Thiohalobacter thiocyanaticus: one gene and its partner. Each later gene encodes a partner of the first gene's protein in a complex. Links are inferred from orthologs where the notes say so. Each region holds a gene or a part of one and is shown in the gene's direction. Other genes may lie near its edges.

Region 1 (11,130 bases):
CGCTTGCGTGAGCTGGCCCCTGTTGTAAGCCGTAACAGCATGATTTTTCAGATTTATGATTTCCTGCTGCATAATCTGGTCTGGTTTATAGTGGGCGCTGGTCGGTAATTGCATTCCGCCTTATGCAGGCAGCGGCTGAGGACCGGGATGGCCCCATTATTTTATCTTCTGGCGGCCCTTCCCGGGCGCATGTAGTTATGGAGGAATTATGTCATGGCTACCCGGAATTATCATGGCTCAATCTGTCCGGAATCTTAACCCGCATGAATAATAATGTCGGAAAAATATACAATACCGGCGCGATAGTCGATAAAAATATTAACAATAAATCAGTAAGATATCAGTCTGCCCCCTCGATTGTTGTCGAAAAAATTGGCATTTAAATGCATCAGTCTACTAGGCATGAGAACAAAACCTTTAATGAACAATATGTTGCAGCTGAGGCCTGAAACTTGCTTATCGGGTTTCCTGGGTCTTGCGGGAGATAACGATGAAACTCATAACCGGATTATCAAAATGTTCAGCGGTGTTGGCAGTATGGGGTCTGCTGGGACCTGTTTCTGCCACCACGATGGTGCGCATGGAAACGGTTATGGGGAACATCGATATTGAACTGTACGATGATGTGGCACCGAATACGGTGGCCAACTTCATTGATTATTCCACTGGGGGTTTATACGACAACAGTATCATTCATCGCAGCGAGCCTGGCTTTGTCATCCAGGGCGGTGGTTATATGCTCAACAGCGGGCAGGTGGAGCATATTCCCGAGAATGATCCTGTGGTGAACGAATTTTCCTTGTCCAATCTGCGTGGCACCATCGCCATGGCAAAGCTTCCCGGCGATCCAGACAGTGCGACAAGCGAATGGTTTTTCAATCTGGGGGATAATTCGGGGAACCTTGATACCCAGAACGGCGGGTTCACCGTTTTCGGTCGCGTGCTTGGGGATGGCATGCAGGTAGTCGACTCTATTGCCGCCTTGCCTCGAGTCAATGCGGGCGGTGTTTTCAGTGCTCTGCCGGTGCGCGATTATGCTGACGGACCGCTTGCCGACGAGAGTTACGTTTTCGTGAACCGGGTCGTTCTTCCACGTGTGGCCGTCTTGTCGTCGCTGATGGATTTTGGCGTTGTCGGTGTGGGGCAGACCGCGGAAGTTGAGGTGCGGATTCTGAATCAGGGTGGGTCTCCACTGTCTCTTGGCAATCTTGCGGGCACGGATCCGTTGGGGTCGCCTTTTGAAATCGTTTCCGGCGCTGACAACTGCTCAAACCAGGTTCTGGCTGCAGGTGAAGTTTGCGTGGTATTGGTGAGGTTTTCGCCGACGTCTCTGGGAGAATTCGGCGACAGCTTTGATGTTCCATCCGATGATAGTGAGACACCATATGTGCAGGTGCGTGGCGCAGGATCTCATCCGGCCAGCCTTTCGCCGTCTGACCAATTGCAGATGGGGTCTGTTGGAACGGGCGCTTCAGTAACGAAATCGGTCATTATAGAAAATGTCGGTGGCCAGTCCCTGACCCTGTATTCCATCCAGCTTACAGGCGCTGACCAGCAGGATTTCATGCTTGATTACGGGGCGGACTGTAATGTGCTTGCGTCCGGGGCCACCTGTGAGGTGGATGTTATATTTATGCCTCAATCCGACGGCAGCAAGACCGTTCAACTCGAAATAGAGACTGATTTTTCCGAGCAGTCCGGGGTAAGTCTGCAGATTACCGGTAGTGGCTCCGGGCCGAATCTCGGAGTTTCGAGTCGCAACCTGGATTTTGGTGACGTCCTGCTTACCTCTGTCGGTAGCCGGTCTTTGACCCTGATCAATGGCGGTGGGGCTGACCTGGTAATAAACAGTGTCACGATCGGCGGGGAGGATTCCCCCGCATTTCGCACGGTGTCAAATAACTGCTCGATTCTCGTCTCGCAGCAGCAGTGCAGTATTGGTATTGAATTTGATCCCCAGGAAGAGGGTATTCGTAATGCGCTTTTGGTCATCAACTCCAATGATCCTGATACGCCGGATGCCGAAGTTGCTCTGGTCGGAGTGGGGCGTGAGAGTTGGAATGAAGTAACGCTTGCGTCTGGTTCCGGTAATGTTGTGCTGCGTTCTCCGGAAGGCACGTCCCTTACAGGGGTGTCCATAATCGATGTGCCTTCGCCTGAGGAGGCGCCCGCTGATCTCTCTTTCGATTATGGGGTATATGAATTCAATCTGCAGTTGCCCTTGCCGGGAGGAGCTACGGCAGTGTCGCTGACCCTGCCCGAAGGAGTGGAGCCCAGCACCTATTATATGTATGGCGCCACGCCTGATAATGCTGTTCCGCATTGGTATGAATTTCTCTGGGATGGGCAAACCGGAACCGGCGCGGTTATCGAGGGGAATCTTGTTATGCTGTACTTGCGAGATGGCAAAAGAGGCGACTCGGACCTGCAGGCGAACGGGGTCATTGTCGATCCCGGCGCGCCGGGTTTTTCCCCGGCAGCTACCGGCTCCGAAGGCTCCGGCTCCGCTGCAGGTGGTGGCGGTGGCTGTGTTCTTGGCTCAAGCAGCCGTGGACCGGGAGACGCAGGGGGCTGGTTCCTTCTGATGGGGTTTGTGACCCTGCTGGGTGCATACCGACGGCTATCCAGATTGATCCAGGCCTGAGACGCATCCTGCGGGTGCGGCAATAAGATCGAGTAACCGGGTAAAAAGCAGCAGACTGGACATTTCCGCCATCCCCGGCATAATAGGCGTCACTTTCCGTCGAACCGGTCGGTTCTCCGCAGATGGGCGCAAAATTGCCGCAAGTTCTCGTCATAAATGGTCCCAACCTCAACCTGCTGGGCAGCCGCGAACCTGGCCACTACGGGGTTCGCAGCCTGGATGATATTTCGGCGGGGATAACGGCCCTGGCCGGCGAGTTGGGCACCGATGTCGACATTTTCCAGAGCAATGCCGAGCACGAGCTGGTCGGGCGGGTGCAGGCCGCGCGGGGGCAGGCCGATTTCATCATCATCAATCCCGCCGCCTTCACTCACACCAGCGTGGCGCTGCGCGACGCCCTGCTGGCGGTGAATATACCTTTTATAGAACTGCATCTCTCCAATGTGCATGCCCGGGAGGAATTCCGGGCGCATTCCTATTTCTCCGACATCGCGGTCGGGGTGATCAGCGGCCTGGGGCCGATCGGCTACGAACTGGCGCTGCGCGCCGCGCATGACTATTTGTCACGTAACTAACTGATTACGGTAAAGAATATGGATATCCGCAAGGTTAAGAAACTGATCGAGCTGCTGGAGGAGTCCGGCATCGCGGAGATCGAGATCCACGAGGGCGAGGAGTCGGTGCGCATCAGCCGCAACAGTTCCAGCGTCCAGACTGTGGTGCAGGCTGCCGCGCCCATGCCGGCCGCAGCCCCGGCCGCGCCGATGCCTGCTGCGGGCGCGCCGGCGGCTGAGCCGGCCGCGGAGGCCGCGCCGGCCATCCCGGCCGGGCACCAGGTCACCTCGCCCATGGTGGGCACCTTCTACCGCGCGCCCTCGCCGGGCGCCACGCCCTTCGTCGAGGTCGGTCAGCGGGTCAATGCCGGTGATACCCTGTGCATCATCGAGGCGATGAAGATGCTCAATCAGATCGAGGCCGACAAGGCCGGCACCGTGGTGGCCATCCTGGTCGAGAACGGCCAGCCGGTGGAGTTCGGCGAGCCGTTGTTCGTGATTGAGTGAATTCAGGATCAAGAGCGCCACGGAATACACGGAAAGCACGGAAAAATATTAATGTGTTCAGGGAGGAACGCATATGTTGGTGGAAAAAGGGCTGACTTACGGTATCCGTGGGTGTGTTTATGAGGTATACCGGCAGCTGGGTGCTGGATTTCTGGAAAAGGTATACGAAAAGGCGCTGCTCAGGGAACTTTGCCTGCAGGGGCTCAATGCTGAGGCGCAGGTGCCCTTGAGGGTCGAATACAAGGGCGAGGTTGTGGGTGAATATCTGGCCGATATTCTGGTTGAGTTCAAGGTGCTTGTTGAACTCAAGGCCCAAACAGAGCTGTCTAAAGTGCATGAGGCGCAATTGGTCAATTACCTGCGTGCCAGCAGCAAAAAGGTGGGATTGCTGGTGAATTTCACCCATCCCAGGGCCGAGATCAAGCGCATTATCATCTGAAATTGAATCATTCCGTGCCTTCCGTGTATTCCGTGGCGCTCTTAATTTTTATGAAATCGATAAACCATGCTGGATAAAGTTGTCATCGCAAACCGCGGCGAGATCGCGCTGCGTATCCTCCGCGCCTGCCGGGAACTGGATATCCGTACCGTGGCGGTGCATTCCACTGTCGACCGGGACCTCAAGCATGTGCGCCTGGCCGACGAGACGGTGTGCATCGGCGGGGCGCCCTCGACGGAGAGTTATCTCAACATCCCGGCCCTGATCAGTGCGGCCGAGGTCACCGATGCCGTGGCCATCCATCCCGGCTACGGCTTCCTGTCCGAGAATGCCGATTTTGCCGAGCAGGTCGAACGCAGCGGCTTCATCTTCATCGGCCCGCGCGCCGAGACCATCCGCACCATGGGCGACAAGGTCGCGGCCATCAAGGCGATGAAGGCCGCCGGCGTGCCGTGTGTGCCGGGCTCGGACGGGCCGCTGGGCGATGACCCCGACACCAACCTGCGGCTGGCGCGCGAGATCGGCTACCCGGTCATCATCAAGGCCGCCGGCGGCGGCGGCGGGCGCGGCATGCGGGTGGTGCATTCCGAGGCGGCGCTGCTCAACGCCATCACCCTGACCCAGACCGAGGCCGAGGCGGCCTTCGGCAATGCCATGGTCTACATGGAGAAGTTCCTGGAGCATCCGCGTCATGTGGAGTTCCAGGTGCTGGCCGACGGCGAGGGCAACGCCATCCACCTGGGCGAGCGCGACTGCTCCATGCAGCGCCGCCATCAGAAGGTGGTCGAGGAGGCGCCGGCGCCGGGCATCAGCCCCGAGCAGCGTGCCCAGATGGGCGAGCGCTGCGCCGAGGCCTGCCGCAAAATCAACTACCGCGGCGCGGGGACCTTCGAGTTCCTGTTCGAGAACGGCGAGTTCTTCTTCATCGAGATGAACACCCGGGTGCAGGTCGAGCACCCGGTCACCGAGATGATCACCGGCGTGGACATCGTCAAGGAGCAGCTGCGCATCGCCGCCGGCCAGGGCCTGTCCTATCGCCAGGACGACATCCACATCAGCGGCCATGCGGTGGAATGCCGCATCAACGCCGAGGACCCGCGCAGCTTCCTGCCCTCGCCGGGCACCATCCAGCAGTTCCATCCGCCCGGTGGCCCCGGCATCCGCTGGGATTCGCACATCTACAACGGTTACCGGGTGCCGCCCAACTACGATTCCATGATCGGCAAGCTGATCGCCCACGGCGAGACCCGCGAGGCTGCGCTGGCGCGCATGCGCGGGGCGCTGTCGGAACTGGTGGTCGACGGCATCAGGACCAACATCGAACTGCATCGCGACATCTGCAGCGACAGTGCCTTCATCCGCGGCGGTACCGATATCCACTACCTGGAGAAGAAACTGGGGTTGTGAAGATCAGGAGCGCCACGGAATACACGGAAGGCACGGAACTTATTGATTCTTGAAAGCCCAAACATTACCCACGTCATTCCCGCGCAGGCGGGAATCCATAAACCGCCGCGGCTGCTGGATCCCCGCCTGCGCGGGGATGACGATGTCTTTAGTCCTGTCGCCAATCTCATTTCCGTGCCTTCCGTGTATTCCGTGGCGCTCTTGATCAATTAAACATGCCCTGGATTCAACTCTCTCTCGAAGCCGGTGATCTCGACCTGGAGCAACTCTCCGACCTGCTGCTGGAGGCCGGCGCGGTCTCGGTGACCTTCCAGGATGCCGCCGACGAGCCGGTGCTGGAGCCGGCACCGGGGGCCACGCCCCTGTGGTCGCGAACCCGGGTGGTGGCGCTGTTCGAGGCCGGGGCCGAGCCGGCGCAGTTGATTGCCGGTCTGCGGGCGCCGCTGGGCGAGGCGGCAGAACGGATCGAGTCAGCGACCCTGGAGGATCGCGACTGGGTCCGGGCCTGGATGGATGAATTCCGGCCCATGCGCTTCGGCGAGCGGGTCTGGATCTGCCCCTCGCATCAGCCGCCGCCCGATCCGGACGCGGTCAATATTCTGCTCGACCCCGGACTGGCCTTCGGCACCGGCACCCATCCGACCACGGCCCTGTGTCTGGAATGGCTGGACCGGCACCCGCCGGCGGACCTGGAGGTGATCGACTACGGCTGCGGCTCGGGCGTGCTCGCCATTGCCGCGCTCAAGCTGGGCGCGCGTCATGTCTGGGCTGTGGACAACGATCCCCAGGCCCTGATTGCCACCCGCGACAATGCCGGGCGCAACGGCGTGGGCGAGGGCGTCGACACCTGTTTGCCGGAGGATGTGCCGGCGCTGCAGGCCGACCTGATGCTGGCCAATATCCTCGCCAACCCGCTGGTGGAACTGGCGCCGACCCTGGCCGGGCAGGTGCGCCCCGGCGGGATGATTGTCCTGTCCGGCATCCTGGCCGAACAGTCAGACATGGTCCGCGCGGCCTATGCCGCTGCCTTTGAGCACCTGGTGGTGGATCAGCAGGACGGCTGGGTTAGAATCAGCGGCAGACGCCGTGACCAGTACGCGTAGGATGGGTGGAGCGCAGCGCAACCCATCATGACCGCGTCGTTACCGGCGATGGGTTGCGGCGCTGCGCGCCTTCACCCATCCTACTTTCTCTCCAGGCCAGGGAACACAATGCTCACTCGCTGTCCCCATTGCCAGACCGTCTTTGCCCTGCGCGCCGGCCATCTCGCGGTCGCAAGCGGATGGGTTCGCTGCCCGGAGTGCGGCAGGGGCTTCAATGCCCTGGAGTCCCTGTTCGACAGCTGGGAGGATGCGCTGGCGCCAGCCGAGCGCCGCCATGAGGTGTTGGTACTATGCAACATCCGCCCCCTGACGGCGGGCTGGGGGGTGTTCGCCCCCCGGGTGGAGGCGTCCACGGCGGCCGGCGCGACGGAGGAACCGCGGCAGCGCCCCGACACGGTCGAGATCCCGGCCGTGCTGCTGGAGGACTTCCAGGCGCCGCGCCCGCGCACCGGGCTGCGCCTGCTGCAGGGGCTGTTCCTGCTGCTGTTGCTGCTCACCCTGCTCGGTCAGGGTGTCTACCTGCAGCGTGAGCGGCTCTACACCCTGTCCGAATGGCAGCCCTGGCTGGAGCGTTTCTGTGCCTATACCGGCTGTGAACTGCCGCTGCGGCGGGCGCCGGACCAGTGGGCGATCCAGCAGCGTCAGATACAGGCGCATCCGCACCGCGAAGGCGCCCTCGAGGTGGAACTGGACCTGGTCAACCAGGCCGACTTCACCCAGGCCTGGCCGCGGGTCGGTATCTTCTTCACCGACCTGACCGGCCGGCGCCAGGCCGGGCGCTGGTTCGGTCCTGAAGACTATCTGTCACCGGCTTCGTCCACCGTCATTCCGGGGGTGCCGGCCGGCGAGCGGTTGCAGCTGCGGCTCACCCTGGCCGACCCCGGCACCGAACTGGTTTCCTATCAGTTTGATTTTCGTTGAGGCCGCCCCGCTGGCCTGAATGAATCCGACCGGCGTGCTTCCCCCTCTCCGGGCGAGCGGGTATCATGTGCCGTCCGGTCGAGCCCATGACCTCCCAGAACAATGATGCACATCGGACCCTACCAACTCAGAAACCGTCTGGTACTCGCGCCCATGGCGGGCGTGACGGATCGTCCCTTCCGGCAGTTGTGCAAGCAGCTGGGCGCGGGGCTGGCCGTGTCCGAGATGGTGTCGTCCAATTCGCTGCTGTGGGGCAGTGAGAAGACCCGCCGCCGCGCCAATCACGACGGCGAGGTCGAGCCCAGGACGGTGCAGATCGCCGGGGCCGACCCAGAGATGATGGCCGAGGCCGCGCGGCACAATGTCGACCACGGCGCCCAGATCATCGACATCAACATGGGCTGTCCGGCCAAGAAGGTGTGCAATGTCATGGCCGGCTCGGCCCTGCTGCAGTACGAGGACCTGGTCCAGCGCATCCTCGAGGCCGTGGTCGGGGCGGTGGAGGTGCCGGTCACGCTCAAGATCCGCACCGGCTGGGACACGGCCCACCGCAACGGCGTGCGCATCGCGCAGATTGCCGAGCAGGCCGGCATCCGCGCCCTGGCCGTGCACGGCCGCACCCGCGCCTGCGCCTACAAGGGCGAGGCCGAATACGACACCATCCGCGACATCAAGCAGGCTGTGAGTATCCCCGTGATCGCCAACGGCGACATCCGCGATCCGCTCAAGGCCCGGCAGGTGCTGGAGTATACCGGCGTCGATGCCGTCATGATCGGCCGCGCGGCCCAGGGCCGGCCCTGGATCTTCCGCGAGATCGAGCATTATCTGGCCACCGGCGAGCTGCTGCCGGAGCCGGACGTGGACGAGATCCGCGACATCATGATCGGACATCTGCACAACCTGTACGATTTCTATGGCGAGCACACCGGGGTACGGATCGCCCGCAAGCACATCTCCTGGTACAGCAAGGGACAGCCCGGCGGCGCGGCCTTCCGCGATCAGGTCAATCGCGTGGAGACCGTCGCCGAGCAGCTGGCAATGACGGAACGCTTCTTCGAGCAACTGACGCAGCGCGAGGTCAAGGCGGCATGAACGCAGATAAAAAGAAGAACAGCAAGCAACGCGGCCCCCTGCGTGGTTCGGTCAAGGAATGCCTGGAACTGTATTTCAAGGATCTGGACGGCCACGATCCCAGCGATGTCTATCAGATGGTGATCAACGAGGTCGAGCCCGTCATGCTGGAGACCGTGATGCAGTACGCCGGCGGCAACCAGACCCACGCTGCCGAGATCCTCGGCATCAATCGCAGCACCCTGCGCAAGAAGCTGCGGCAGTATGAGATCGAGATTTAGATCAAGATCAAGATCAAGAGCGCCACGGAATACACGGAAAACACGGACAAATAAAAAAATGCCCCCGTCATTGCGAGCACCCAGAGGGCATAAACGCAGCGCGGCAATCTCGTAATGTAGCACCAGCCAGTAAGAGATTGCCACGGCGCTATGCGCCTCGCAATGACGGAGTGGATTGACAGTTGTTGTGAAATTTTCCGTGCTTTCCGTGTATTCCGTGGCGCTCTTTGAGTTGTTAAACAAAGGACATCCATGAACAAGATCCAGCGCGCGCTCATCAGCGTCTCCGACAAGACCGGCATCGTCGACTTCGCCCGCGCCCTGCATGAGCAGGGCGTGGAGATCCTTTCCACCGGCGGCACCGCCCGCATGCTGGCCGAGGCCGGTCTGCCGGTGGTGGAGGTGTCCGACTACACCGGCTTCCCCGAAATGATGGACGGGCGCGTGAAGACCCTGCATCCGAAGATCCACGGCGGCATCCTCGGCCGCCGCGGCACCGATGACGCCGTGATGCAGGAGCACGCCATCCCGCCCATCGACCTGGTGGCGGTCAATCTCTATCCCTTCGAGCGCACCGTGGCCGATCCGGACTGCGACCTGCCCACGGCGATCGAGAACATCGACATCGGCGGCCCGACCCTGCTGCGGGCCGCGGCCAAGAACCACGCCAGCGTGACCGTGGTGGTCGACAACGCCGACTTCCCACGTATCCTCGAGGAGATGGCGGCCAACCAGGGCGCGGTCACGGACGCCACCCGCTATGACCTGGCGGTCAGGACCTTCGAGCATACGGCCTGCTATGATGGCGCCATCGCCAACTACCTGGGCGGGCGCAACCTGCCCGGTGCCGAGCCTGATTTCCCGCGCACCTTCAGTGCCCAGTACCGCAAGGTCCAGTCGATGCGCTACGGCGAGAACCCGCATCAGGGCGCGGCCTTCTATGTCGAGCCCGACGTGAACGAGGCCTCGGTGGCCACCGCCCGCCAGCTGCAGGGCAAGGAACTGTCCTACAACAACATCGCCGATACCGATGCCGCACTGGAATGCGTCAAGGGCCTCACCGCCGCGCCGGCCTGTGTCATCGTCAAGCATGCCAATCCCTGCGGGGTGGCCTATGGTGCCAACCTGCAGGAGGCCTACGACCGGGCCTTTCAGACCGATCCCGAATCCGCCTTCGGCGGCATCATCGCCTTCAATCAGACGCTGGATGCCGCCACCGCCGCGGCCATCGTCGAGCGCCAGTTCGTCGAGGTGATCATCGCGCCGGAGATCGCCGAGGACGCCCTGCCGGCCCTGGCCGCCAAGAAGAACGTCCGGGTGCTGGCCTGTGGCCAGTGGCCGGAACAGCCTGCCGTACGGCTGGACTTCAAGCGCGTGACCGGCGGCCTGCTGGTGCAGCAGGCCGACCTGGCGCTGGTCAACGAGACCCGGGTGGTCACCGACACGGCCCCGAGCGAGGCGCAGATGCGCGACCTGCTGTTCGCCTGGCAGGTGGCCAAGTTCGTCAAGTCCAATGCCATCGTCTATGCCCGCGAACAGATGACCATCGGGGTCGGCGCCGGCCAGATGAGCCGGGTCAACAGCGCCCGCATCGCCGGCATCAAGGCCGAACAGGCCGGGTTGCAGGTGCCGGGCTCGGTGATGGCCTCGGATGCCTTCTTCCCCTTCCGCGATGGCATCGACCAGGCCGCGGCGGCCGGGATAGCCGCGGTGATCCAGCCCGGCGGCTCCATGCGCGACGAGGAGGTCATCGCCGCCGCCAACGAGCACGGCATGGCGATGGTGTTCACCGGCATGCGGCATTTCCGGCATTGATATATTTAAGAGCGCCACGGAATACACGGACCGCCTGGACAACAGGAATAAATAGTACGTAGGTCGGGTTAGCGCAGCGTAACCCGACAGGGCTGGCAGATTGTGTCGGGTTACGCCCTGACGGGCTAACCCGACCTACATATGTTGGGGCAATTTTTATTTGTCCGTGTTTTCCGTGTATTCCGTGGCGCTCTTGATCTGAGGAGCAATCTATGAAGGTACTGATCGTCGGCGGCGGCGGCCGCGAGCACGCCCTGGCCTGGAAGGCGGCGCAGTCGCCGCAGGTGGAGACGGTGTATGTCGCGCCGGGCAATGCCGGCACGGCGCGCGAGCCGGGGCTGGAGAACGTTGCCATCGGCGCCGAGGACATCCCGGCGCTGTTTCGTTT
Region 2 (10,999 bases), 800 kb from region 1 along the record:
GACGGCGGTTATCCCACCGCGGTCACTGAAGGGGCCAATCACGACCCGGTCTATGTCGGGCGTATCCGTGAGGATATCTCGCATCCGCGCGGTTTAGATTTGTGGGTGGTCGCCGATAATGTGCGCAAGGGTGCCGCCCTGAACAGCATCCAGATCGCGGAGTTGTTGGTCAGAGACCACCTCTAGGCTATAGTGGGGCGGACTCAAGAAATTCCGAGAAAGAACGACTAGTTGCAGGATATTTCTCCACAAACACCAAAACGACGGGATCCAGCACAGGACGGGTCCTCGGGCACATGAGAGGAAGCAAAATGGTTAGGAAAACGGCCTTAGTCACGGCCATGCTGGGCGCCTTCGCCAGTCATGCCTACGCCCTGGGACTGGGTGAAATCAAGCTAAACTCCGCCCTGCATCAGCCTCTGGACGCCGAGATCACCCTGTTGTCGGCCACGCCGGAGGAGGTCGATCAACTCAAGGTCCGGCTGGCTTCGCCCGAGGCCTATGCACAGGCCGGGGTCGAACGCATCTACCTGCACACCCGGCTGAAGTTCGCTGTCACCACCCGGCCCGACGGCACCGCCGTGATCAAGGTCACCAGTCAGGAGCCGGTGCGCGAGCCCTACCTCGATTTCATGGTGCAGGCCAGTTGGGCCAGCGGACAGCTGGTGCGCGAGTACACCATGCTGATCGATCCGCCCGCACTTATGCCCGCCGAGGCCCCGGCGCCGGCAGCCACCGCGCCGACCACTGCCCGCCAGGCCGTCCCGGCGCCGGCGCCTTCCCGGCCTGCCGACTCAGGCCGCCGGGAAGCGATCTTCACCGGTTCCGAGTACGGACCGGTGCAGCGCAACGACACTTTGTGGAACATCGCCGAGAAGGTACGTCCCGATGCCGGGGTGAGCATGCAGCAGACCATGCTCGGCCTGGTGCGTGCCAACCCGGAGGCTTTCCAGCACGGCAACGTCAACAGTCTCAAGGCCGGACATGTTCTGCGCGTACCGTCGCGGGAGGAGTTTACCTCCATCAGCCAGGCCGAGGCCCGGACCGAGGTCAGCCGGCATCACCGGCTGTGGCGCGAGGGTCGCAGTGACGAGACAGCCGCCGCACCGGCCGTCGGCAAGGTCGAGCGCGAGGCACCGGCCGCGGAAACAGCGGAGCCGGCGGTGTCCGCCGACGAGGCCGGCCCGGCCGCGACCGCAGGCGCTGATGCCCAACTCAAGCTGGTCACTCCCGATGCAGCCGATGCCGCCGCCGCTGCCGACGGTGCCGGGGGCGAGGCAGGCGCGGGCACCGAAGTGGAGCAGGTGCGTACGGAACTGGCACTGGCCGTGGAGGAACTCGAAGCTCAGCGTCAGCAGAACCAGGACCTCAATGAGCGGCTGGCCGACCTGGAGCAGCAGATCGCCCAATTGCATCGTCTGGTCCAGCTCAGTGATGACGAACTGGCCCGGATGCAGGGCTCGCTGGCCGGCGAAGAGGCAGTTGCCGCTGACGCGGGAGAGGAATCCCCCGTGCCTGCGCAGGAACAGATGACGGATGAAACCGCGGCTGCCGCGGCGCCGGATGAACTGGTCGCCGGGACCGAGCCGGTGGAACCCGCGCCGGCTGACGCGGCACCGGAGGCCCAGGCCGAACCCGCGCCGCCCGCCCTGCAGGAGGATATCCGCCAGCCCGCCCCGGCCCCGGCCGAAGAAGGCCTGCTCAGCCGTTTCCTGACCAATCCTCTGTGGCAGGCCGGCGCCGGTGCCGTTGCCCTGCTGCTGTTGATCCTGGCCTGGCTCGGGGCACGCAAGCGCCGCATGGCCACAACCGAGTTCAAGGAAAGCATTCTGGCCGAGCCCGGGGATAAGGGCGGCGCGGGAAGTGCATCCGCGGCGACTGCCGTCGGTGCCGCTGCCGGCGGAGCCGAGGCGGCGGCGGCCGAGCCGCAGGAAGAGGCGCCGGCGCCGGCGGCCTCCGGGGGGCCGCAGTCTGACTCCTCGCTGTTCACGGATTTTTCCGTCAGCGATATGGGTACCCTGCAGAACGAGGCCGAGGCCGATCCCATCGCCGAGGCGGACGTCTACCTTGCCTACGGCCGCTACCAGCAGGCCGAGGAACTGATCCGGGGTGCGCTGGACAACGATCCCGACAACGCCGACTACCGGCTCAAGCTGCTGGAAGTCTTCCATGCCGCCCGGAACCAGAGTGCCTTCGATACCGAGGCCGAGGCCTTGCTGGCCCGGTTGGAGAACCAGGAGGATCCCGCCTGGCAGCGGGTGGTGGAGATGGGACGCGAACTCAACCCCGGCAACAGCCTGTATCTGGCAGGCGGCGGTGCGGTCGAGGCGCCCGCGCCAGCCGAGCCGGAACTGACCGACCTCGGTGGTATGGACACGAGCGATACCGGCCTGGACGAAGCCGGGACGGCCACTGCCGAATCCGAGGCGGGAGCCGAGGAGGACAACTCGCTCGATTTCGATCTGGGCGAGTTGGAGAGCTTCGCTCCCGGAGACAGGGCTGAAACGGAAGGAGTCGAACCTGCCGAGGAGAAGGTGCCGGGTCTGGCCGACGATGACGAAAACATGCTTGAGTTCGATCTCAGCGAGACTGACGAGGCGGCCGCGCCGGTCGGTGAAGCCGAGGAGGAAGTCGAAGTCGGCGAGGGTGAACTGCAGGCCGGCGATGAGGTCTCCACCAAGCTCGACCTTGCCCGTGCCTATATCGAGATGGGCGATCCGGAAGGTGCACGCAGCATCCTGGAAGAAGTTATGGAAGAGGGCAACCAGGCCCAGAAGTCCGAGGCGGAGACACTGATGAAGGAAGTCGTCTGACGCCGACGGCGGGTCACTGTAGATAGCAAAGCCCGGCACCCGCCGGGCTTTGTTCTTTTCCAGCCTCTGCAGCCGGACTGCACCGGCGGCGGAGCGGAAATTGTGATGCCGCCCCTTGCATTCCCCGGCAACAGCTACGAAACTCTGCGCGCTTCACCCCATAAATGAATAAACAAGGAGAGTCACCCATGAACAGTAAGAATATGCTCAGCGTGCTGATGATCGCCCTCGGCCTGAGCCTGGCCGGCTGCGGCGAGAGCCAGGGTCCGGCGGAACAGGCCGGTGAGAAGATCGACGAGTCCATGGAAGCCACCACTGAAAAGCTCAAGGAAGCCGGCGAGGAAATGGGCGATGCCATGGAAGAGGCCGGCGACAAGGTGGAAGAAGCCACCGAAAACTGACGGGCTTTGTTTGCCGATTTCCAAACCCGGCCCCGGCCGGGTTTTTCATGCCGGGATCAGTGGCTGTCGGCTTTGGCTGGCGTGCATCCCGATGCCGCGTATGACCTGACAACCTATGAGAATGTATCGAGTGCGGCCTGCATGTCTTTTTCCTCCACCGGCAATGTCAGCACCGCATGCAGCGTAAACAGTTCGGCCAGCCGCGGTACATACTGCGCCTCCGGCTTTTCCACCAGTACGATCACTTTCGCCTCCGGAGCATATTTCTGCAGGCTGTACAGAAAGACATCCAGGTTGCAGACATTGACGCCTGCGTAGTTGTTGCCGTAGCCGTAGAAGAACTCCGCCACGACCCAGTCGGGCGGGTTCTTCTTCAGTTCGTTGATCGCCTTGCGCTGGGAATTGAGCTTTATCTGCGCGATCCCGAGACGGCGATACAGCTGCGAGAAGTCCGGGTGCGCCGGCGACTCGATAATGGAATAGAGGACTTCTCTGCCGGCGGTCATCGGTCTCAGGGCCTGCGACGCAGGACCCAGATCTCCAGCAGCGACCACTCCTCACCGGGGTAGTTCTCCTGCTCCAGCGGCGACATGCGGCGGTGGCGGGTGGCCATGCTGCCGACGAACTCCAGGCGCTCCAGCAACAGGCGCTTGGTCTCGTCCGCCTTGTCCAGGCTGAAGGGATTGAGGAAGTTGACCAGCATGTAGCCCTCACGCGGAGCGCGGGCGAAGGCGTCGATCAGCGCCTTGATGACATCGGTTTCGAGATAGACCAGCGAGGCGGTGGAGATCACCACGTCGGCGTTTTCCATCGCCGCATCCACCGCCTGTTTCGCCTCGGCGGAAGGGGCGTTGAGATCGGCGACCACGGTGTCGTCGAACAGGCCGCAACTCTGGCCGTAGGCCATGGCGTTGCCGGAGATGTCGATGCCGGTGGTATGGGCCGGGAAGCGGCGCTCGGCCTCGATCCTCCGGCAGGCGTCGGTGTCACGCCAGTTGTGGCGGATGGCCTCGTAGTCCATGCCGTAGACGGTGGCCATGGTGGTGTTGCCGAAGCAGGCGCACAGGTCGACATAGCGCACCGTCTCGCCGCGGCCGGCCTTTTCCTGCACCCAGGGCAGGATCAGACGGTCGAACATCCGGCGGTTGAAGTCGTCCGAGATATAGTCCAGCGCATCCAGAATGCGCTCCTTGAAGGGAACGGGGGTCTCGGCAACGTAGATATCGTCAAAATGCTGTTTCTTCTCGTCGGTCTTGATCTTCGACTGGCTCATGCTTCGTCTCAGTTGCTTCGGAATAGCGTGATCTTCCCGATCCTGCGGCTGGAAATCAACCTGGGGGAATAATGGCCCAGGGAGGGTCGGTGCGGGTAGAATTCCTTCATGTCCATCGCCTCCCCGTCCCCTGCCATCCGTATTCTGTCGTTGCTGGCATTCGCTGCCGGGCTGGCGCATGCCCGCGGGCCGGCGCTGCTGCTGGGTCTGGCCGGCCTGGCGGCGTTCGTGCTGCTGTCCTGGCCGGCGCGCGGTTCGCTGCGCATCCCCGGGGCCGGACAGGCGCTGCGACGGCTGCGCTGGCTGCTGCTCGCACTGGTGTTCGTCTACGGCTGGCTCACACCGGGTGAGGCGCTGATCCCGGTACTGGGGACCTTGTCGCCGAGTTGGCAGGGACTGGCCGCAGGTGGGGTGCGGGCGGTGATTCTGCTGGGGATGGTGCTGGCGGTCTATCTGCTGCTCACCACGACGCCGCGGGAACAGCTGTTGACCGGGCTGGCCTGGCTCACCCGGCCGCTGCAGCGCCTCGGGCTGGATGCCCGCCGGCTGAATGTGCGCATCGTGCTCACCCTGCAGCGGGTGCCGCAGGCGCAGGAGCTGATCCGGACATGGCAGGCGGAACTGCCGCCTCTGCGCCAGTGGCGTGCCTTCGCCGCGGCGCTGCCGGGTCTGTGGCAGCGGGTGCTGAAGGCGGCGGAAAATGACCCGCCGGTGGCGCTGGAGATCCCGGTGCAGGCGCGCCCGGCCTGGTGGGAATGGGCCTGGCCGGCCGGGATCGCGCTGGTCATGCTCATGCCCTGGTGGGTCGGAGTGGAATGAATGGCATGAGCGCCCTCAAGCCTCTGGTTGCATTTTCCCGCCCCGGTTCGCAGACAGCGCCACAGGGACTTCTCTGTGTCTCTGCGCCTTTGCGTTCTCCGCGTTCCCGTCGCTGCCGTGGAGAGAAACCCTGATGCGCATCGCCCTGGGCATCGAATACGACGGCAGCGCCTTCAACGGCTGGCAGCGCCAGAGCCACGCCCCCAGCGTACAGGCCGCGCTGGAACAGGCCCTGTCGAAGGTGGCGGATCATCCGGTGAGCGTGGTCTGTGCCGGGCGTACCGACACCGGTGTGCATGCCACTGCCCAGGTCGTGCACTTCGATACCCATGCCGGGCGCAGTATGCGCTCCTGGCTGCTGGGCGGTAATTCCAATCTGCCGCCGGAGGTCGCGATCACCTGGGTGCGGCCGATCAGCGAGGATTTCCACGCCCGGTTCAGGGCCACGGCACGCCAGTACCGCTACCTCATCCTCAACCGCGGTCATCGCCCGGCCCTGCTGCGTAAGCGGGTGTGCTGGGAGCATCGTCCATTGGATGTCGAGGCCATGCAGGCCGCCGCCCGTCCGCTGCTGGGCGAGCACGATTTCTCCGCCTTCCGGGCCCTGGCCTGCCAGGCCAGACACCCGGTGCGTACCCTGCACCGGCTGGAGTTGCAGCGCCGGGGCGACCTGATCCTGCTCGACATCGAGGCCAATGCCTTCCTGCACCATATGGTGCGCAACATCGCCGGCAGCCTGATTGCGGTGGGTCGGGGCGAGCAGCCGGTGGACTGGCTGGCCGGACTGCTGGCCGGCCGCGACCGCTCGCGCAGCGGCATCACGGCGCCGGCCGGTGGGTTGTATTTCGTCAAGGTGGCATATCCATCGGAGTTCGCTCTGCCCGGGGAGGCGGTGCTGCCGGACATAGGCTGATCCGACCCACATCTGAATGCTTTCGTGCCTGCGGGCTGCAAAAAGCTGCAATTCCCCTGCAGTTGTGACAGGATTGCGGGTTTCACCCCAGCGAGAATCCGGTAGCCTGTGCATGCGCGTGCGCGTTAAAATCTGCGGTATCACCCGGTCCGACGACGGTGTGGCCGCTGCGGCCGCCGGCGCCGATGCCATCGGGCTGGTGTTCTATGAGCGCAGCCCGCGCGCGGTTGACATCGAGCAGGCCCGGGCTGTCATCGCGGCGCTGCCGCCATTCGTGTGCAAGGTGGGGTTGTTCGTGGATGCCGCTGCCGAGACGGTGCGTGCACACCTCGAGGCACTGCCGCTGGACCTGCTGCAGTTCCACGGCGACGAAACGCCGGAGTTCTGTGATGGCCTGGGGCATCCCTACATCAAGGCCCTGCGCATGCACCCGGAGATGGATGTGGCTGCGGCGATGCAGGCCTGGCGCGGGGCCGCCGGCATTCTGCTGGATGCCTGGCACCCGGCCGTGCCGGGCGGCAGCGGCGAGCGCTTCGACTGGGCCCGCATTCCGCCCGAGCGGCCGCGACCGCTGATCCTGGCCGGGGGGCTGGATGCCGGCAATGTGGAGCAGGCCGTGCGCAGCACCCGTCCCTATGCCGTGGATGTCAGCAGCGGCGTGGAGCAGGACAAGGGGATCAAAGATCCGGCGAAGATCGCCGCCTTCATCCAAGGAGTCAACCGTGTCAACACCGACTGAGGCCATGGCGCCGCTGCACTTCACCGACCTGCCCGATGCCAACGGGCACTTCGGGCCCTATGGCGGGCGCTTCGTTGCCGAGACCCTGATGGAGCCCATCGAGGAGTTGCGCCAGGCCTACGAAACGCTGAAGAGCGATCCCGATTTCCAGGCCGAACTGGACCGCGACCTGCATTACTATGTCGGCCGGCCCTCGCCGCTGTATCACGCCGAGCGCTGGAGCCGGCACCTGGGCGGGGCGCAGATCTACCTCAAGCGCGAGGATCTCAACCACACCGGCGCGCACAAGATCAACAACACCGTCGGCCAGGCCCTGCTGGCCCGCCACATGGGCAAGACCCGCATCATCGGCGAGACCGGCGCCGGCCAGCACGGCGTGGCCACCGCCACCGTCGCCGCGCGGCTGGGCATGGAATGCGTCATCTACATGGGCGCCGAGGACATGAAGCGCCAGTCCAGCAACGTCTACCGCATGCGCCTGCTGGGTGCCGAGGTGGTGGGCGTGGAATCCGGCTCGAAGACCCTCAAGGATGCACTCAACGAGGCCATGCGCGACTGGGTCACCAATGTCGACAACACCTTCTATATCATCGGCACCGTCGCCGGGCCGCATCCCTATCCGGCCATGGTGCGCGACTTCCAGGCCGTGATCGGCCGTGAGGCGCGCCAACAGATCCAGGCGCAGGCCGGCCGGCTGCCGGATGCCCTGATCGCCTGCGTCGGCGGCGGCTCCAACGCCATCGGGCTGTTCCATCCCTTCCTCGATGACAGGGACGTGGCCCTGTACGGGGTCGAGGGCGGCGGCGACGGCTTAGACTCCGGTCGCCATGCCGCGCCCCTGTGCGCCGGCCGTCCGGGCGTGCTGCACGGCAACCGCACCTACCTGATGGAAGACAACGACGGCCTGATCACCGAAACCCATTCCATCTCCGCCGGCCTGGACTACCCCGGTGTGGGCCCCGAGCATGCCTGGCTCAAGGACAGCGGCCGTGCCCGTTATGTGGCCGTCACCGACAGCGAGGCGCTGCAGGGCTTCCACGATCTGACCCGCATGGAAGGCATCATCCCGGCGCTGGAATCCAGTCATGCCCTGGCCTATGCCACCAAGCTGGCGCCGACCATGGCGCAGGACCAGATCATCATCGTCAATCTGTCCGGGCGCGGTGACAAGGACATACACACCGTCGCGGCGCACGAGGGGATCGAGGTATGAGCCGCATCGAGGGCCGCTTCGAGGCGTTGCGCCAGACCGGCAGGAAGGCGCTGATCCCCTATATCACCGCCGGTGACCCCGACCCCGACAGCACCGTGCCGTTGATGCATGCCATGGTCGAGGCCGGCGCCGACATCATCGAACTGGGCGTCCCCTTTTCCGACCCCATGGCCGACGGGCCGGTCATTCAGGCCGCCTGCGAGCGGGCGTTGAAGCATCATGTGAGCCTGCGCCGGGTACTGGAAATGGTGGCCGGGTTCCGCCGTGACAACGACGAGACCCCGGTGCTGCTGATGGGCTATCTCAATCCCATCGAGGCCATGGGCTACGCCGGCTTCGCCGCCGCCGCGCAGCAGGCGGGGGTGGACGGGGTGCTGACCGTGGATCTGCCGCCGGAGGAGGCGGGGGAACTGGCCGGCGAACTCAAGGGCCATGGCATCGATCCCATCTTCCTGCTCTCGCCCACCACCACCGATGCGCGCGTGGCGCGCATCGCCGAGCAGGCCAGCGGTTTTCTGTACTATGTCTCGTTCAAGGGCGTGACCGGTGCCACCCGGCTGGACGTGGACGCGGTGGCCGAGAAGGTCGGCCATCTCAAATCCATCGCAGCGCTGCCCATCGGGGTGGGTTTCGGCATCCGCGATGCCGAATCGGCCGCACGGGTGAGTCGGGCCGCGGATGCCGTAATCGTCGGCAGTGCGCTGGTGCGCCACATCGCCGAGGCGAGCGGGCATCCCGAGGTCATCAGGGAGAAGGTGGCCGAAGAACTGCGCGCCATGCGCGCTGCCATGGACGCTACGCAGCCGGCTGCTGCCGTCTCGTGAAGCCGGGGATTGCGTGACCCCGCCGGTCCCGGGCGCCGTCCGCACCTCTGACAACTGGATATCGAGAGTTATACATGAGCTGGTTCGAGAAACTGATGCCCACGCGCATCCGCACCGAAGGCGGTAACAAGCGTACCGTGCCGGAAGGGCTGTGGACCAAGTGTGACGCCTGCAGTTCGGTGATCTACCGTGCCGAGCTGGAGCGCAACCTGGAGGTCTGCCCCAAGTGCGGCCATCACATGCGCATCCGTGCCCGCCGCCGGCTGCAGACCTTCCTGGACGAGGCCGGGCGCGAGGAGTTGTTTGCCGGCATCGAACCCGTCGATATCCTGAAATTCCGTGACAGCAAGAAGTACCGCGATCGGCTCAACCAGGCGCAGAAATCCACTGGTGAGTCCGATGCGCTGATCGTCATGCAGGGTCAGGTGCAGGGGCTGCCGTTGGTCGCCAGCGCCTTCGACTTCGCCTTCATGGGCGGTTCCATGGGTTCGGTGGTGGGCGAGCGCTTCGTGCGCGCCGTGAACCACTGCCTGGACAACGAACTGCCGCTGGTGTGCTTCTCCGCCAGCGGCGGCGCCCGCATGCAGGAGGCACTGTTCTCACTGATGCAGATGGCCAAGACCAGTGCCGCGCTGGGACGCATGCGGCAGGCCGGACTGCCCTTCATCTCGGTGCTGACCGACCCGACCATGGGCGGCGTGTCCGCCAGCCTGGCCATGCTGGGCGACGTGCACATTGCCGAACCCAATGCGCTGATCGGCTTCGCCGGCCCGCGCGTGATCGAGCAGACCGTGCGCGAGACCCTGCCGGAAGGCTTTCAGCGCAGCGAATTCCTGCTGGAGCATGGGGCGATCGACATGATCGTTGACCGGCGCGAGATGCGCGACAGGGTCGCCCGGTTACTGGCCATCTTTATGCATCGCAGTGCATCCTAGAATCTCCTGCATCAGCCGCTTCCACCCCTGAATGAAAGTCTTACGTCATTGCGAGGCGCGTAGCGACGTGGCAATCCCGCAACGGATGAGGCGGTGTTACGAGATTGCCGCGCTGCGCTCAAGCCAGCCCCCAGAGCTCCATTACGGGTACCCCACCCTCCGGGGCCAGGCACCGCAGTGACGCGCTTCGACTCCCTCGCCGACTGGCTGCGCTGGCAGGAGACCCTGCACCCCCGCGAGATCGAACTCGGACTCGACCGGGTGCGCGCCGTGGCCGATCGCCTGGACCTGCTGCAACCGGCATGTCCGGTGGTTACCGTGGGCGGGACCAACGGCAAGGGCTCGACGCTGGCATATCTCGAGGCCATCTACAGTCACGCCGGTTATCGCACCGGGCTCTATACCTCGCCTCACCTGATCCGCTACAACGAACGTATCCGCATTGAACAATGCGAGGCCGCGGATGCCGACATCATGGCCGCGTTCGCGGCCGTCGATGCGGCGCGTGGCGACATCAGCCTGACCTATTTCGAGTTCGGCACCCTGGCCGCGCTGTGGCTGTTCGCGCGGGCACAGGTCGATGTCACGCTGCTGGAAGTCGGCCTCGGCGGGCGCCTGGATGCGGTCAATATCCTGGACGCCGATGTCGCTGTCGTCACCTCCATCGGTCTGGATCACATGGACTGGCTGGGCGAGACACGCGACCTGATCGCACGCGAGAAGGCCGGCATTTTCCGCGTTGGCCGTCCTGCGATCTGCGGCGACCCCGACCCGCCAGCCGATCTGGCCGCGGCCGCGGCCGAGCGTGGTGCTCACTGGTATGCCCTGGACCGGGCCTTCGGCAGCCGCCGCTCCCGCGACGGTTACTGGGATTGGTGGTCGCTGCAGTGCACCTGGCAGGAACTGCCGCTGCCGGCGCTGGGCGGGGGCGTGCAGCTGCACAATGCCGCTGCCGCGCTCATGGCCGTGGAATGCCTGCAGTCGCGACTGCCGGTAGCGCGTGCGGCCATTGCCGGGGGGCTGGCTACGGCCGTACTGGCCGGCCGCTGCCAGCACCTGACGCAGGACG

The links.
Region 2: the proteins of accC (region 1) and accD are in contact, whole or in part, in a solved structure (PDB 8UXZ), measured with the Escherichia coli proteins. The link is inferred for Thiohalobacter thiocyanaticus from one-to-one orthologs.

Annotation. Positions count from the first base shown.
Region 1 is NZ_AP018052.1:837,136-848,265, forward strand. The notes cover bases 3,494-6,380. They hold accC (acetyl-CoA carboxylase biotin carboxylase subunit), read left to right. Parts: upstream 3,494-4,210; coding sequence 4,211-5,551; downstream 5,552-6,380. Other genes in these bases: accB (acetyl-CoA carboxylase biotin carboxyl carrier protein), read left to right, coding at 3,494-3,705; CFK21_RS03910 (GxxExxY protein), read left to right, coding at 3,779-4,144; prmA (50S ribosomal protein L11 methyltransferase), read left to right, coding at 5,767-6,380. Also shown: CFK21_RS03890 (tetratricopeptide repeat-containing sulfotransferase family protein), read right to left, coding at 1-114; CFK21_RS15130 (hypothetical protein), read left to right, coding at 123-383; CFK21_RS03895 (choice-of-anchor D domain-containing protein), read left to right, coding at 491-2,644; aroQ (type II 3-dehydroquinate dehydratase), read left to right, coding at 2,767-3,219; more of accB, read left to right, coding at 3,238-3,493; more of prmA, read left to right, coding at 6,381-6,654; CFK21_RS03925 (zinc-ribbon and DUF3426 domain-containing protein), read left to right, coding at 6,763-7,575; tRNA dihydrouridine synthase DusB, read left to right, coding at 7,681-8,667; DNA-binding transcriptional regulator Fis, read left to right, coding at 8,664-8,927; purH (bifunctional phosphoribosylaminoimidazolecarboxamide formyltransferase/IMP cyclohydrolase), read left to right, coding at 9,180-10,742; purD (phosphoribosylamine--glycine ligase), read left to right, coding at 10,955-11,130. UniProt on the Escherichia coli protein: This protein is a component of the acetyl coenzyme A carboxylase complex; first, biotin carboxylase catalyzes the carboxylation of the carrier protein and then the transcarboxylase transfers the carboxyl group to form malonyl-CoA.
Region 2 is NZ_AP018052.1:1,629,646-1,640,644, forward strand. Bases 8,244-10,999 are described here. They hold accD (acetyl-CoA carboxylase, carboxyltransferase subunit beta), read left to right. Parts: upstream 8,244-9,069; coding sequence 9,070-9,930; downstream 9,931-10,999. Other genes in these bases: trpA (tryptophan synthase subunit alpha), read left to right, coding at 8,244-8,995; folC (bifunctional tetrahydrofolate synthase/dihydrofolate synthase), read left to right, coding at 10,108-10,999. Also shown: CFK21_RS07545 (aspartate-semialdehyde dehydrogenase), read left to right, coding at 1-186; CFK21_RS07550 (FimV/HubP family polar landmark protein), read left to right, coding at 312-2,813; CFK21_RS07555 (hypothetical protein), read left to right, coding at 3,002-3,214; CFK21_RS07560 (hypothetical protein), read right to left, coding at 3,328-3,720; CFK21_RS07565 (class I SAM-dependent methyltransferase), read right to left, coding at 3,726-4,487; CFK21_RS07570 (hypothetical protein), read left to right, coding at 4,596-5,306; tRNA pseudouridine(38-40) synthase TruA, read left to right, coding at 5,440-6,219; CFK21_RS07580 (phosphoribosylanthranilate isomerase), read left to right, coding at 6,332-6,958; trpB (tryptophan synthase subunit beta), read left to right, coding at 6,963-8,171; more of trpA, read left to right, coding at 8,168-8,243.